4 regions of the Micromonospora sp. NPDC006431 genome follow, and region 3 is predicted to be linked to each of the others. Evidence: riboswitches for the same ligand, from Rfam matches in the RefSeq annotation. Region 3 holds a riboswitch; each other region holds the start of a gene.
The links. A riboswitch is a leader RNA that binds a small molecule or an ion and turns the genes downstream of it on or off. The one in region 3 is predicted to bind cyclic di-AMP.
Positions count from the first base shown of each region.

Region 1: linked by a shared signal. The riboswitch ahead of ACFYM6_RS19960 (C39 family peptidase) and the one ahead of ACFYM6_RS01355 (NlpC/P60 family protein) in region 3 are both predicted to bind cyclic di-AMP.
Region 2: linked by a shared signal. The riboswitch ahead of ACFYM6_RS18410 (transglycosylase family protein) and the one ahead of ACFYM6_RS01355 (NlpC/P60 family protein) in region 3 are both predicted to bind cyclic di-AMP.
Region 4: linked by a shared signal. The riboswitch ahead of ACFYM6_RS05340 (coiled-coil domain-containing protein) and the one ahead of ACFYM6_RS01355 (NlpC/P60 family protein) in region 3 are both predicted to bind cyclic di-AMP.

Region 1 is NZ_JBIAHQ010000011.1:51,654-55,015, reverse strand. It holds gene ACFYM6_RS19965 (alpha/beta fold hydrolase) at 1-573, opposite strand, end outside; gene ACFYM6_RS19960 (C39 family peptidase) at 677-1,534, opposite strand; cyclic di-AMP (ydaO/yuaA leader) riboswitch at 1,736-1,877, opposite strand; gene ACFYM6_RS19955 (hypothetical protein) at 2,168-2,953, opposite strand; gene ACFYM6_RS19950 (hypothetical protein) at 3,098-3,362, opposite strand, start outside.
Region 2 is NZ_JBIAHQ010000010.1:14,248-17,609, forward strand. It holds gene ACFYM6_RS18400 (M4 family metallopeptidase) at 1-615, shown strand, start outside; gene ACFYM6_RS18405 (YbaB/EbfC family nucleoid-associated protein) at 756-1,217, opposite strand; gene ACFYM6_RS18410 (transglycosylase family protein) at 1,393-2,046, opposite strand; cyclic di-AMP (ydaO/yuaA leader) riboswitch at 2,045-2,219, opposite strand; gene ACFYM6_RS18415 (glycoside hydrolase family 3 C-terminal domain-containing protein) at 2,361-3,356, opposite strand.
Region 3 is NZ_JBIAHQ010000001.1:275,542-278,903, reverse strand. It holds gene dcd (dCTP deaminase) at 1-121, shown strand, start outside; gene ACFYM6_RS01355 (NlpC/P60 family protein) at 167-1,201, opposite strand; cyclic di-AMP (ydaO/yuaA leader) riboswitch at 1,214-1,349, opposite strand; gene ACFYM6_RS01350 (N-acetylmuramoyl-L-alanine amidase) at 1,582-3,362, shown strand, end outside.
Region 4 is NZ_JBIAHQ010000002.1:390,992-394,353, reverse strand. It holds gene ACFYM6_RS05345 (hypothetical protein) at 1-351, opposite strand, end outside; gene ACFYM6_RS05340 (coiled-coil domain-containing protein) at 460-1,527, opposite strand; cyclic di-AMP (ydaO/yuaA leader) riboswitch at 1,532-1,664, opposite strand; gene ACFYM6_RS05335 (cation diffusion facilitator family transporter) at 1,809-2,723, opposite strand; gene ACFYM6_RS05330 (HelD family protein) at 2,815-3,362, opposite strand, start outside.

The DNA of each region.
Region 1 (3,362 bases), on a different contig from region 3:
GGGCAGCTGCGGCTCCCCGACCGCGAACGCGGCCGGGTCCATGGCCAGCCGCCAGCGGCCGTCCTCGCGGCGCAGCCCGGCGTCCACCACCGGATGGTCGGGAGCGAACAGCCCGGCCAGCCCGGCCACCCGCAGGTAACGGCGGGCGGCCTCGTCCCGGCTGGCGAACCAGGTCACCGGCCGCTGGGCGAGCTCGCGGGCCTTGTCCAGCTCGGCCGGCGACCAGGCGACCTTGATGCCGAGCCCGACCACCCCGTCGATCGGAAGCTGCCGCGTCCGCGCGGCCAGCGCCAGCGCCACCACCCCGCCGAGCGAGTGCCCGAGCACCACCAGCCGGTCCCGGGGGCCGAGCCGGTCGGCGACCGGGCCGAGCCCCGCCACCACCCGGTCCGCGAGCGCCTCGAAGGAGTACGCCGGCAGCTGCGGCGACCAGCCGTGCCCGGCCAGGTCGGGGGCCAGCCAGCGGCCCGCCCAGCGGCGCTCCAGCAGCGGCGCCCAGGGCAGCCACACCTCACCGGTGGCGCCCATGCCGTGCAGCAGCAGCAGCTGGCGGGTACCCGTCTCGTCGCCCATACGGCGCAGTGTGCCACCGGACGGACACCAGGCGCGAGACCGGCCCCGGATACGACGTCGGGCACCGGCTCCAGGAGCCGGTGCCCGACGTGCCGGGGTGGGATCAGGCGGAGTAGCCGCGGGTGCCGGCCCAGTTCGCCAGATCGATGGTGGTGATCCAGTACTCGGGCAGCGCCGGGTTCGCCGAGTCGGCGATCCGCACCGTCCGGCCGTCGTCCTTGTAGCCGACCACTGCGATGTAGTGGCCGCCGGGGAACGAGTGCCAGCCGCCGTTGGTGTCGGTGGCGGAGCCGGCGATGTTGACCACCACGCCGCGGCCGTCGGTGATCGCCTTGACCACGTCGGCCTGGAGCTGGTCCATCTGTGCCGGGGTCGCGGCCTGGCCCGGGATCATGTGGGTCCGGTACGGGTTGCCCTTGACCATCTGGTTGAGCCCGCGGGTGGTGTCCTCGGCCGAGTTGGTGCCGTTCTCGCCGGCGTTCAGCGGGGCGGCCATCGCGTCCTGGGTGGTCTCGACGCCGCTCGCGCTCAGCGCGTTGCGCACCGCGGCCGGACCGCAGTTCCAGTAGGCGGTCTGGGCCTCGTAGTTGTAGTCGAGGACCTTCGTCGACGGCGGCTTCGGCTTCGCCTTCGCGGTCTTCGTGACGTCCGGGTCCGGCTTGGCCGAGCTGGCCTTCGCCGACGGCGACCCGCTCGGCGACGCGCTGGGCGAGGCGGTCGGGGACGGGGCGGCGACCCGGGCCTCGCTCCGGGTGGCGACGTCACCGAGGCGCGGGGCCAGTTCGGCGACGGCGGCGGTGGTCTCCTGCCGGACCGGCGCGTCGTTCGTGCTGGCCAGTGCCGCGCTGGCGCCGCCGGCCAGCACGAGAGCCGCGGCGGAGCCGGCGACGATCTGGTACGGGCGCTCGGTCGCGAGGCGCCGCAGCTGACGCTTCAGGTGGTGCTTCACGTGTTCCTCCACGGGGGCCGGAGCGGCACACGCCGACCCGACGCGCGGAGTAGCTCACGCGCGTTCCTGGGCGGGTGGCCGCGGGAAAAGAGCGCCCGGCGGACCGGGCAGCGGGGGTCGGTTACCGGAACGGACTCGCGGGTCAGGCGAGCGCCGGCACCGTGGCGCCGTGGAGGCGGGGGGAGGATCGGGGGGTGGTTCGCACGAGGTTGGAACTCCTTCCGTGGCCGCCTACCGGGTTAGCTGACGGATTCGGGCGGGAAGTAGGCCCTACCGCGGGCCTCGGCTCGCGGATTCACCCCGGTGTTGCACTGGGTCCCCGGTTCGTGAGATCACGATTGAGCGGGTCGGCGCGGCGTCGCCACTTGCGATCGAAAACCGCACCGGACGCGCTGACACTACCGGTGGGTACGCCGCCTGCCAAGCGCGCCCACCTGCGTAAACGTCAACCACCGTTACCGAGATCGGAACAGCCGGTCACTGACCTGACTCAATGGGACGACCGTTTTTAACGGGAACCGTCGGGTGACTATCGGACATCCGGGTGGGGATCGAAGGGGAATTGCGGGGCTCGATCGCCCGGCCTGATCCGGTTGACCGTTTCCCCGGTCGCCGTGACCGGGCTCACCGAATTCGGATAACGATTCAGCCGACCCGCGCCGGACGCCACCGTGCGGGGTGCACCCCGACCGCGCCGGCCGGCACCGGGGCGAGGGTCTGGGTCACCGCCTCGGCGGGGCGTACCGGGACCGCTCCGGGGCGCACCGCCTCGGCGGCCGCGTACGCCTCCACGGCCAGCACCCGGGCCGCCTCGGCGGCCACTTCGGCGTCCCGCCAGGCCCGCCGCTCCCGCTCGGCGGCTGCCCGCCACCGGGCCCGCCGGCCGTCGCGTACCACCCGGGCCAGGGCGATCTCCTGCTCGGCCGGATGCCGGCGCGGGTCCCACCCGTTGCGCCCGGCGAGGACGTCCGCGAGCTGCCGGGCGGTCAGGTCGCCCTGCCAGTGCGCCGTCATGGCGGCGTGGTGCAGCCACCGCTCCCGGGCCGCGTACTCGGCCGGCGTCCGGGGCGTCCGCGGCTCGGGCAGCACGGCGGCCCCCGCGAACCGCCGGGCGGCCGCCTCGGCCTCGTCGTACGCCCGCCAGGCCCGGTCGACCTCGTCGTGCGCGGTCAGCCACTGCTCGCGCCACCGGCGGGCGGTCTGCCTGGCCCCGCCGGCGGCGACCGCCACCTCGTCGGCGTACCGGCGCAGGTCGGCGCGGCGGGCGGCCGCCACGGCGGCCGGGTCGGGGGCGGGATCCGGCGGAGTCCCCCGCTCGGGCCGGGCGACCAGGGCGGCGAGCACCCCCAGGGCGAGCACGAGCAGGGCCGACCAGATGGCGGCGGCCACGGGAACCTCGGTCAGGAAGTGGTAGAGAAGAGTCTGCTTCATGGTCGGCACCTCACGGGAACGACGTGGTGGAGAGGTCCGCACGGCCGGCGGGGCGGGGACGCGACCGGGTACGGGCGCCGCCACCGGGCCGGTGCGGGGGTGAGGTTCGGGTACGGCGTGGGCGGACCGGGCCCGCCGGGCTCGTCAGCGGGCGGGCGGGGCCCGGGAGCCGACGGTCGCCGGGACCAGCCCGACCAGGACGCGGTGCCGGTCGCCCGGGGCGACCACGACGCCCCGCACCAACGAGTCCGGTGCGCTGGCCAGGAGGGCCTGCCGGTCGCCGGCCGCGTCGGCGCCGGACGACGTCCACCCGGCCGCCGCAGCCGATCCGGTCCCGATCCGCGCGGCGGGACCAGGCGCTCCGGTCCCGGCCCGGACCACCGCGTCGGCGGCCTCGCCGGACCAGCGG
Region 2 (3,362 bases), on a different contig from region 3:
CTGAAGTACCGCACCTGGACCCTGCAGGCGGCGAAGAACCTCTACGGCAGCACCGGCTGCACCGAGTTCAACACCGTCAAGGCCGCCTGGGACGCCGTCAGCGTACCGGCGCAGTCCGGCGACCCGACCTGCTCCGGCACCACCACTCCGCCGCCGACCGGCTCCTGCTCCGGCCAGAAGCTGGCCAACCCCGGCTTCGAGTCCGGCAACGTGAGCTGGAGCGCCTCCTCCGGGGTCATCACCAGCTCCACCGGCCAGGCCGCACACGGCGGCTCGTGGAAGGCATGGCTCGACGGCTACGGCACCGCCCACACCGACACCCTGTCGCAGTCGGTGACGATCCCGTCCGGCTGCCGGGCGACCCTCACCTTCTGGCTGCACATCGACAGCGCGGAGTCGACGACCACCACCGCCTACGACAAGCTGACCGTGAAGGCGGGCAGCACCACTCTGGCCACCTACTCCAACCTCAACAAGGCCGCCGGCTACGTACAGCGGTCCTTCGACGTCTCGTCGCTGGCCGGGACCACCGCCACCATCTCGTTCACCGGGGTGGAGGACAGTTCCCTGCAGACCTCGTTCGTCATCGACGACACGGCGGTCACCGTCTCCTGAGCACGCCCCGAGCGGCCGGTCGTCGTCCTCCCGACGGCCGGCCGCTCCGCCGGCTCAGCCGTACGTGGGGTGCTGCGCCCACCCCGGCGCGTCCGTGCCGGGATTGAGCCGCCCTGCTCCGACAGCGGGCGATGCCCGCCTCAGCTCGGGCGGCCCGCCCGCGTCCCCGCGTCAGGGCCGCGGCTGAGGCGGGCCATCACGTCGTCCACCGCCCGGCTGAACAGCTCCATCTGCCGTACCGGCTGCTCCTCGATGCCGCCGAGCCGCGCGGCCAGAGCGTCGACGTCGGCCCGGGCCGAGGCGCTGACTTGGGCGTCGAGGGCGGCCAGGGCGGCGTTGACGGCCAGCACGACGTGCCCGCAGACCGCCTCCACCCCGTCCCCGGCCAGCTCCGGGTCCACCGTCACGGACTCCAGCCGGCCACCCTGGACCACCACGGCCCGGACCCGGCCGTCGGCCGCCGCGCCCTCGGCGCGGAGCAGCTCGCCCGGATCGCCGTCGGGGTGCTCGGCCGCCCGCGAGCGCATGGCCGACAGCGCCTGCTGCGTCCTGGTGAGCAGCTCGTCGAGGCTTGCGGCCGCGGAGAACGAGTCGTTGGTCATATCCGCGCCTTCTTCACGTCTTTCCGGAGCACCGCGACGATAGCAACCGCCCCCGACCGGGACACCGCGAGCACCCGGGGCCTCGTTCACGAAAAAGAGTGGCCGTCCCGGGCGGGGATGGCCACTCTTTCCGTGCATCAGCGCGCAATGTGGGGCGCCCCACCTGCCAGGGGCGTCAGCGCAGGCGGAGGTGCTGGCCTGGGAAGATCAGGCCCGGGTTGTCGCCGACCACGCGCTTGTTGCGCTCGTAGAGCGTCTGCCAGCCGCCGGCGAGGTGGTTCGCCGTCGCGATCAGCGACAGCGAGTCACCCGACCGGACCGTGTAGGTCGCGCCGCCCGACGTCGGCGCGGTACGCCGGTGGCTGCGGGTCGCCGGCTGGTCGCCGCGGGACGACCGATCCTTGGTCACCTTCTTGTGCGACTTCGTGGCACCGGAGTCCTTGGTGGAGTAGGGCTTGGTCGAGCCGCCCTTCTTGCCGCAGACCGGCCAGGCACCGATGCCCTGCCCGTCGAGGACCTTCTCGGCGACGGCGATCTGCTCGCTGCGGCTGGCCAGGTCGGCGCGGCTGGCGTACTTCTGGCCGCCGTAGCCGTTCCAGGTGCTCTTCGAGAACTGGAGGCCACCGTAGTAGCCGTTGCCGGTGTTGATGTGCCAGTTTCCGCCGGACTCGCACTGGGCGATGGCGTCCCAGTTCACGCTGGATGCGCTGGCCGGCGCGGCCGGCCCGAGGATGGCGGCGGCGCCGGTGGCGGCGCCGACGACGAGCGCCCCGACGGCGACGCGACGCTGGGTGGTGCGTCGATGACGTGCGACATGTTCAGTTGCCATGTGGGTTCCTCCACGCCGACGAGGTGAGCTGTCGGGTTCGGGCCGAGGAGCCCGGCCGCCGGATGGGCGGCTTCACCCCGAGGTGTCGAGCACCGAGGAACATGTGGGTCCCCCGCTCCCGCCTGAGGTCCAGGTACCGACGGGCCGGCGGCGGGATTAGGCGTTACCGGCCCGGGTGTCCGCGATCGCGAACGCAGTCGACGTTAGGGATAGTTTCGGATGATCGCCCACTTCTTGTGAAGTTCTTCACCCGGCCGAGCGAAGGCCACACCGTACGAGTTGCGCGGCGTCCACAGGTGCTCTACAAGCGCCATTCAGTACGTCAGGCCGAAGCCCTGCGGAAAGAGCGGAACCTGCCCGTCGCCGGCGTTGATGGGCTGCTGGCCGACGGAGTTCATCCAGGTCATCGGCAGTTTGCCGGTCGGCGCGTACCCGCCGAAGAGGACGTCGGCAACGCCGACGCCCTCGGTGCCGGGCAGCCAGGAGGCGAGCAGCGCGGTCCAGTTCGGCAACTCGCCGGCGACGTCCAGCGGCCGGCCGGAGACCAGCACCACGATCACGGGCACGCCGGCGTTGCGCAGGGTCACGATGGTGCGCAGGTCCTCCCGGTCCAGGCCCATGGCACCCGTACGGTCGCCCTGACCCTCGGCGTACGGTGTCTCGCCGACCACCGCGATGGCGGCGCGGTAGCTGCTGTTGATGCCGGTGCCGCGCTGGTTGTAGGTGACCGTCGTGGTCGGACCGACCGCGGCGCGGATGCCCTGGAGGATGCTGGTGCCGGGAGTGATGTTGCCCGAGGAACCCTGCCAGGAGATGGTCCAGCCACCGCTCTGGTTGCCGATGTTGTCGGCGTTCTTGCCCGCCACGAAGATCTTGTTGTTGTCACGGGTCAGCGGCAGGATTCCGGCGTCGTTCTTCAACAGCACCTGGGACTCGCGGACGGCCTGCCGGGCCAGCGCCCGGTGTGCGGCACTGCCCACGGTCGGCGTCCAACTCCGGTCGGTGAACGGCCGCTCGAAGAGGCCCAGCTCGAACTTCTTGGTGAGGATCCGCCGGTTGGCGTCGTCGATCCGGCTCATCGGCACGTGCCCGTTCTGCACCTCGGTCCGGAGCCTGCTGAGGAAGGTCTTCCACGCGGTGGGCACCATGACCATGTCGATCCCGGCGTTGACCGCGGTGCTGACCTCAGCGGCGGTGAAGCCGACGCTGCCGTCGATCTGGTCGATGCCGTTCCAGTCGGAGACGACGAAACCGGAGAAGCCGAGCTCTCCCTTCAGGACCGTGGTGATCAGGTATTGGTAGCTGTGCAGCCAGGG
Region 3 (3,362 bases):
ACTCTCGTCGCCGGCCGAGCACCCGTACGGCTCGGCGGTCTACGGCTCGCGCTACCAGGGGCAGCGCGGGCCGACCCCGAGCCGGTCCTGGCAGAACTGGCGTACCTGGCCGACCCGCTGAGCACGACGCAGGGGCTCCCGCGACGCGGCAGCCCCTGCGTACCCGTCAGCCCGGGCGGCCGTAGCTGTTGATCTGGCCGTCGTCGACGCGTTTCATCGTGATCGGCTTGCCGGACTGGGAGGCGTGCACCACCCAGCCGCCGCCGACGTACATCCCGACGTGGTGCAGGTCGCTGTAGTAGAAGACCAGGTCACCGGGGCGTAGCTCGCCGCGGCTCACCCGCCGGGTGACGTCGTGCTGCTCGCGGGCGTTGTGCGGCAGGGAGACCCCGGCCTTGGCCCAGGCCGCCATGGTCAGGCCGGAGCAGTCGTAGTGGTCCGGGCCGGCGGCGCCCCAGACGTAGATCTTGCCGATCTGGGCGCAGGCGAACTTGACCGCGACACCGGCCGGGCCGCCCGGGTAGCCGGCGGGGCAGGGCGCGGGGCGCAGCGGTCCGCCGCCGCCGTTGCCGTACACCTTGAGCCGGAGCTTCTGGAGCCGGGCGATCTCGGCGTCGATCTGCTTCTTCTGGGCCGCGAGCTGAGCTTCGGTACGGGCCAGCTGGGCGACCATCGCGTCCAACGGCTTCTTCTTCGCGGCCAGCTGGTCGCGCAGCTCCATGACGGCCTGCACCTGCTCGTGCTGGTGGTGCGCGTAGCGGTCGAGCAGTTCGAGGCTGTTGACCACCTCGCTCGGCGACCGGCTGCCCAGCAGGGCGTTGACGGTGGAGAGGTTGTTGCCCTTGTACGCGTCGGCGGCCAGCCCGCTGACCTGCCCGAGGGCGGCGTCGACCTGGGCCTCGAGCGGGGCGATCTGCTTCTCCAGCGCGTCGGCCTGCTTGCGCCGGACGGCGAGCTGCCCGCGGGTGGAGTTGACCTGTTCGATGATCGGTTCGAGCTTGTTCCAGTCCTGGTCGATCTGGCGCTCGATCTCGGTGACCGACGGTTCGGCGTGGGCCGCCGTGGCGCCACCGGTCAGGACGACGGCGGTGCCGACCAGGGCGGCGAGGGCGGTGGTGAAGCGGGACCAGCGTGAACGCGGCGCAGCCGTCGACCGGTCGACCGACCGGTCCGACGGTGGCCGCGGGGCATGGTGTGCCACCGGGCTCCGTACTCCTTCTTCCTGACCGCCTACCGGGTTAGCTGACGGGTTCGGGCGGGAAGGGAGCCGCCCTACCGCATTGGCTGCGGATTCACCCCAGGTACCTGGGTCCCCGGCTCGCCTGGCGGCGACTCGGCGGTGTCGGACCGTCACCACCCGGGATGGACGGTGAACCTACCGGTCGACAACTGACCAGAGTAGGGACCGTCGTTATCAATCCGCAACCCGATCCGCCGTGACACTCCGTACGCAGATTCGGAAACCACCCGACCGTGAAGGTTTTTTACGCCCATCATCACCACCTGGAAAGGTATTGACCTGGGGCCATCTGCGGAGTGAGGGTGGGGACGCAGTCACCCCCATCCCTATCTGGAGGTTCGATGCACCTCTCAGCCCTGCCATCGCGCAGACGGATACTGCTGGCCGCCGCCGTCGCGGCGGCCACCGCTCTCGCGACCAGCGGTCCCACCGCGGCGGCGCCCCTCACCGCCGCCGGCACCATCGACAGCCCGGAGCGCCAGCAGCAGTACGCCGCCGCGGCGGCGGAGTACGGCGTGCCGCAGAGCGTCCTGCTGGGCGTCTCCTACCTGGAGTCCCGCTGGGACACCCACTCCAGCCAGCCCAGCACCAGCGGCGGCTACGGGCCGATGCACCTCACCGACGCGCAGCAGGTCGCCTCGGCCCCGTCCAGCGCACACGTGGACGAGAACGAGGACCCCCGCGGCGACGAGTCCCGCCCGCTCACCGTCGACCTGACCGCCGCCGCCGCGCCGGCCGGGGACACCCTGCCCCTGGCCTCGCTGCAGACCCTGGACACCGCCGCCGACCTCACCGGCGTGTCGAAGGAGGCGCTGCGCGACGACGCGGCGGCCAACATCCGCGGCGGTGCGGCGCTGCTGGCCTCGTACCAGCAGGACCTGGGCGGGCCGGTCGGCGCCGGCAGCGACCCGGCGGCCTGGTACGGCGCGGTGGCCCGGTACTCCGGCGCGGACACCGAGGACGCGGCGGCGGCCTTCGCCGACGAGGTGTACGACCAGATCGGCCAGGGCGCCACCCGGACCACCGACGACGGCCAGCGGGTGACCCTCACCGCCACCGCCGTCACGCCGGACCAGTCCGGGCTGCACAAGCTCGGCCTGCGCCGCGCCGAGCGGCCGGACGGCCTGGAGTGCCCAGTCCGCCTCGCCTGCGAGTGGATCCCCGCGCCGTACGGGGAGTACACGATCCCCGAGACGAACATCGTGGACTACGGCAACTACGACATCGGCAACCGGCCGGCCCAGCAGAAGCTCGAATACATCATCATCCACGACACCGAGGGCTACTTCGGCCCCAGTGTGGGCCTGGTGCAGGACGTGACCTACCTGGGCTGGCACTACACTCTGCGCTCGGTGGACGGGTACGTCGCTCAGCACATCAAGGCCAAGGACGTCGGCTGGCAGGCCGGCAACTGGTACGTCAACGCCAAGTCCATCGGCATCGAGCACGAGGGCTTCGCGGGCCACGGCACCTGGTACACCGAGGCCATGTACCGCGCCTCGGCCAAGCTGGTCCGACACCTGGCGCTGCGGTTCCAGATCCCGCTGGACCGGCAGCACATCCTCGGCCACGACAACGTCCCCGGCATCACCGCCGGGAATGTCGCCGGGATGCACTGGGACCCGGGCCCGTACTGGGACTGGTCGCACTACTTCGACCTGCTGAAGGCGCCGTTCCACTCGACCGGCACGCCGAACACCGGCCTGGTCACCATCGACCCGGACTTCGCGTCGAACAAGCCGGCCTTCTACGGCTGCAACCAGCAGCCGCCGGGTGTCCCGAAGCCGCCGCCGCCGGCCGAGCCCTGCCCGCTGCGGGGCTCCTCCTCGGTCATCCTGCGCACCGGCCCGAGCCTGGACGCGCCATTGGTCAACGACCTCGGCCTGCGCAAGGACGGCACGCCGAACACCATGTACATCAAGGATCACGGCGCCCGCGCCTCGGCCGGTCAGACGTACGCCCTCGCGGGCATCCAGGGCGACTGGACCGCGATCTGGTACCTCGGCCAGAAGGCCTGGTTCTACAACCCGACCTCGGCGCCGACGGCGAAGTGGGCGAACGGCTTCGTGGTGACCCCCAAGCCGGGCAAGACCAGCATCCCGGTATACGGACGGGCCTACCC
Region 4 (3,362 bases), on a different contig from region 3:
CTCGGGCCCCAGCTCGGCGAGCCCGCGCACGGTCGGGGTGAGCAGCAGCAGGACCAGGCCGAGCATCCCGGTGGTGATCGCGAACTTCACCAGCACCCAGCGCCAGCGCAGCAGGCCCCACGGGGTGAGCAGCGCGCTCGCCAGCCCGACCAGCCAGACCGCCACGCTCAGCGGCGCGAAGAGGTATGTGACCAGCAGCCCGGCGGCCGGATAGACCACCTCCGGGTCGGCGCCGCGCAGCCCGGCGATGCCGAGGGTGACCAGCACCAGGTCGGCGCCGAGCCAGCCCAGCGAGGTGACCAGGTGCAGGGTGAGCAGTGCCTTGCGCGTGGTGGGCGAGAGTCGGCTCATGCCCTCGATGCTCGGCCGTCGCCGGCCCGGCGTCGTGGGCCGCGCGACGACATCCGGCGTACGTCGGTGGGCGTACGGTGGCCCGCCGGGCGGCGGGCCACCGCGGGCTCAGTACACCGACAGGTGCACGTGGTTGGTGTGGTCGCTGGACGGGTCGCCGTTGCCCCCGCTGTACGCCTTCCACCCGCTGCTGGGCAGCCAGATCTGCTTGTACCAGATCACGTAGAGCACGGCGAGCGGGTCGGCATTGCGGATGAAGTACGCGGCCAGGTTGTTGCCGTACGTCTTGTCGCCGCCGGTGGCCACCCCGCCGAAGCCGTTCTTCTGGGCGGCGAAGTCGCAGGCCCGGCCCTTGGGATGCTCACCCGAGCCGCTGGGCCGGTAGCAGGAGACGTACCGGGTGAACCCGGCCGCCTTGGCCTGCTGGAGCGCGTGCAGCGTGCGCGGGGTGATGCAGCCGTCGGCGGGCGTCGGGTCGTTGACGCTGCACGACTCCGCGGGCCAGGAACCGTCGGCGTTGCGCTTCGCGGGGGTGGCGTTGGCCCGGGACGTGCCCTGCACGCTGCCGCCGGCGGTGCCGGTGGTTCGGTTGTTCGCCACCTCCAGCGCGCGTTCCGCCTGTGCCTTGCGCTTGGCCATGATCGCGACCTGCTTGCGATGTTCCCGGATCTCGCCGTTGAGCGCGTTCTGGGTGCGGGTGGCCTGGTCCCGGGTGTCGATCAGGTCGCGCAGGGCCCGGTCCTCGTGTGCGGCGACCTGCTGCAGGGTGAGCGCCCGGTCCATGAAGCCCTCCGGGTTGCTGCTGCCGAGCAGCGCCGCGGCGGTGCCGAGCCGCCCGGTCCGGTAGGCCAACCCGGCGAGCTCACCGACCTTGGCGTCGCGTACACCCAGCTCGCTGTTGATCGTCTTGAGCTGGGCGGTGAGCTGCTGCTGCCGGCTCACCGACCGGTTCAACGCGGTCCGCGCCTCCAGCCAGCCCTTGCTGGCCGCGTCGAGCTGCGCGCGCAGCGCCGGTGTGCCGCCCTCGTCGTCGCCGGGTGCGGCGGCGAGCAGGCCGGTCGGGGGAGCCGCCGAGGCGGGGGAGACCGGCGTGGCCGCGACGCCGAGGGCGAGCGCCGCGACGAGCAGGGCCGCCAACCGGGCGGCCGTCCTTCGTACAGGTGCCACTGGTGGCATTCACGTGTCCTTCCGTCAACCGCCGACCGGGTTAGCTGACGGGTTCGGGACGGAAGATCCCTACCGCTGACGCGGATGCACCCCAGGTACGTGGTTCCCCGGCTCGCCGTGCTGTGGCGATTAGGCGACGGCCACCGCGGACGCTGCTGGGCGTCGCCCGGCGGAAGCCGCGACCGAGCCTACCGGCGCTGTTCCGGCCCGTCGCCGTAGGCGGCGAACGGGAATCGGGCATAAGCCGGCACTAGTGCACAATAGCCACTTGGAATTAAGGTTGTCCTCAATTACCACTCGACGGATCCGCACGCGCCGGGTGACGCCCCGGGTTCGATCTGCAACGTGGCGTGATCGATCCGGAAGTCATCGTGCAGCGCGGCCCGCGCGGCGGCGAGCACCTCGCCCACCTCGGCGTCGGGGGTGGTGGTCAGGTGCGCCGAGGCCACGTCCATGCCGGAGGTGAGCGTCCAGACGTGCAGGTCGTGCACCTCGGCGACGCCGGGCACCGCGGCCAGCCGGTCGTGCACGGCGGTCACCTGCAGGTGTTCCGGGGCGGCCTGCACCAGGATGCGGACCGCGGCCCGGCCGAGCCGCCAGGTGCGCGGCAGGATGAACAGCCCGATCGCGACGGCCACCAGCGGGTCCGCCCACCACCACTCGGTGAACGTGATGACCAGGGCGGCGCCGATCACGCCGAGCGAGCCGAGCAGGTCGCCGAGCACCTCCAGGTAGGCCCCGCGCAGGTTGATGCTCTCCTGCGCCCCGCTGCGCAGCAGCCCGAACGCGACCAGGTTGGCGAGCAGGCCGAGCACCGCCACGGCGAGCATCGGCCCGGCGAGGACCTCCGGTGGCTCGCCGAACCGGCGGACGGCCTCGACGAGCACGTACGCGGCGACCGCGCCGAGCAGCACCGCGTTGGCGAGGGCGGCCAGCACCTCCAGCCGGTAGAGCCCGAAGGTGCGCTGCGGATCGGTCTCGGCGCGCCGGGTGGCGGTGATCGCGGCCAGCGCCATGCCGATGCCGAGGACGTCGGTGAACATGTGCCCGGCGTCGGAGAGCAGGGCCAGCGAGCCGGTCGCGAAGGCGGTCGCCGCCTCGACCACCATCAGGGCGCTGAGCAGCCCGAAGGCGGCCCAGAGCCGGCCCCGGTGGCGGTGCGCGGCGTTGGCGACCGTGCCGCTGTGGTCATGACCTGCGCCCACGCCCACACCCTTCCGTTCCGCACCCCGGCCCGACCCAATCTATGCTCACATCGCTATATGTGCGAGTGAATGGGCGTCGCCGGAGCCGCCGTCAGCCCACCGGGTCGAGGGTGGTGAGGCGCTGGGTGGCCCGGGAGAGCGCCACGTAGAGCGTGCGGACGCCGGACCCCGGATCGGCCCGGATCTCGCTCGGGGCCACCAGCACCACGCCGTCGTACTCCATGCCCTTGGCCTGGAGGCTGGTCACCACCTGCAGCCGGCCGCCGCCCAGCTCGCCCAGCCAGCCGGCGACCTCGTCCCGGCGCGGCACCGGCGTGATCACGCCGACCGTCCCCTCCACCTCGGCCAGCAGGGCGCGCGCCGCCGCCACGGTGGCCGGCGCCAGCTCGGCGGGGGGCACCGCCAGCTCGACCGGCTCGACGCCGGTGGAGCGGACCGCGGTGGGCAGCGGCAGGTCCGGGTAGAGCCGGCGGATCTCCGCGGCCGCCACTGCGAAGATCTCCGCCGAGTTGCGGTAGTTGGTGGTCAGCTCGTACCGGTACCGGCGGCGCCGCCCCAGCGCCTGGTCCCGGGCCCGGGTCAGCTCCTCCGGGTCGCCGGTCCAGGCGGTCTGCGCCGGGTCACCCACCACCGTCCACG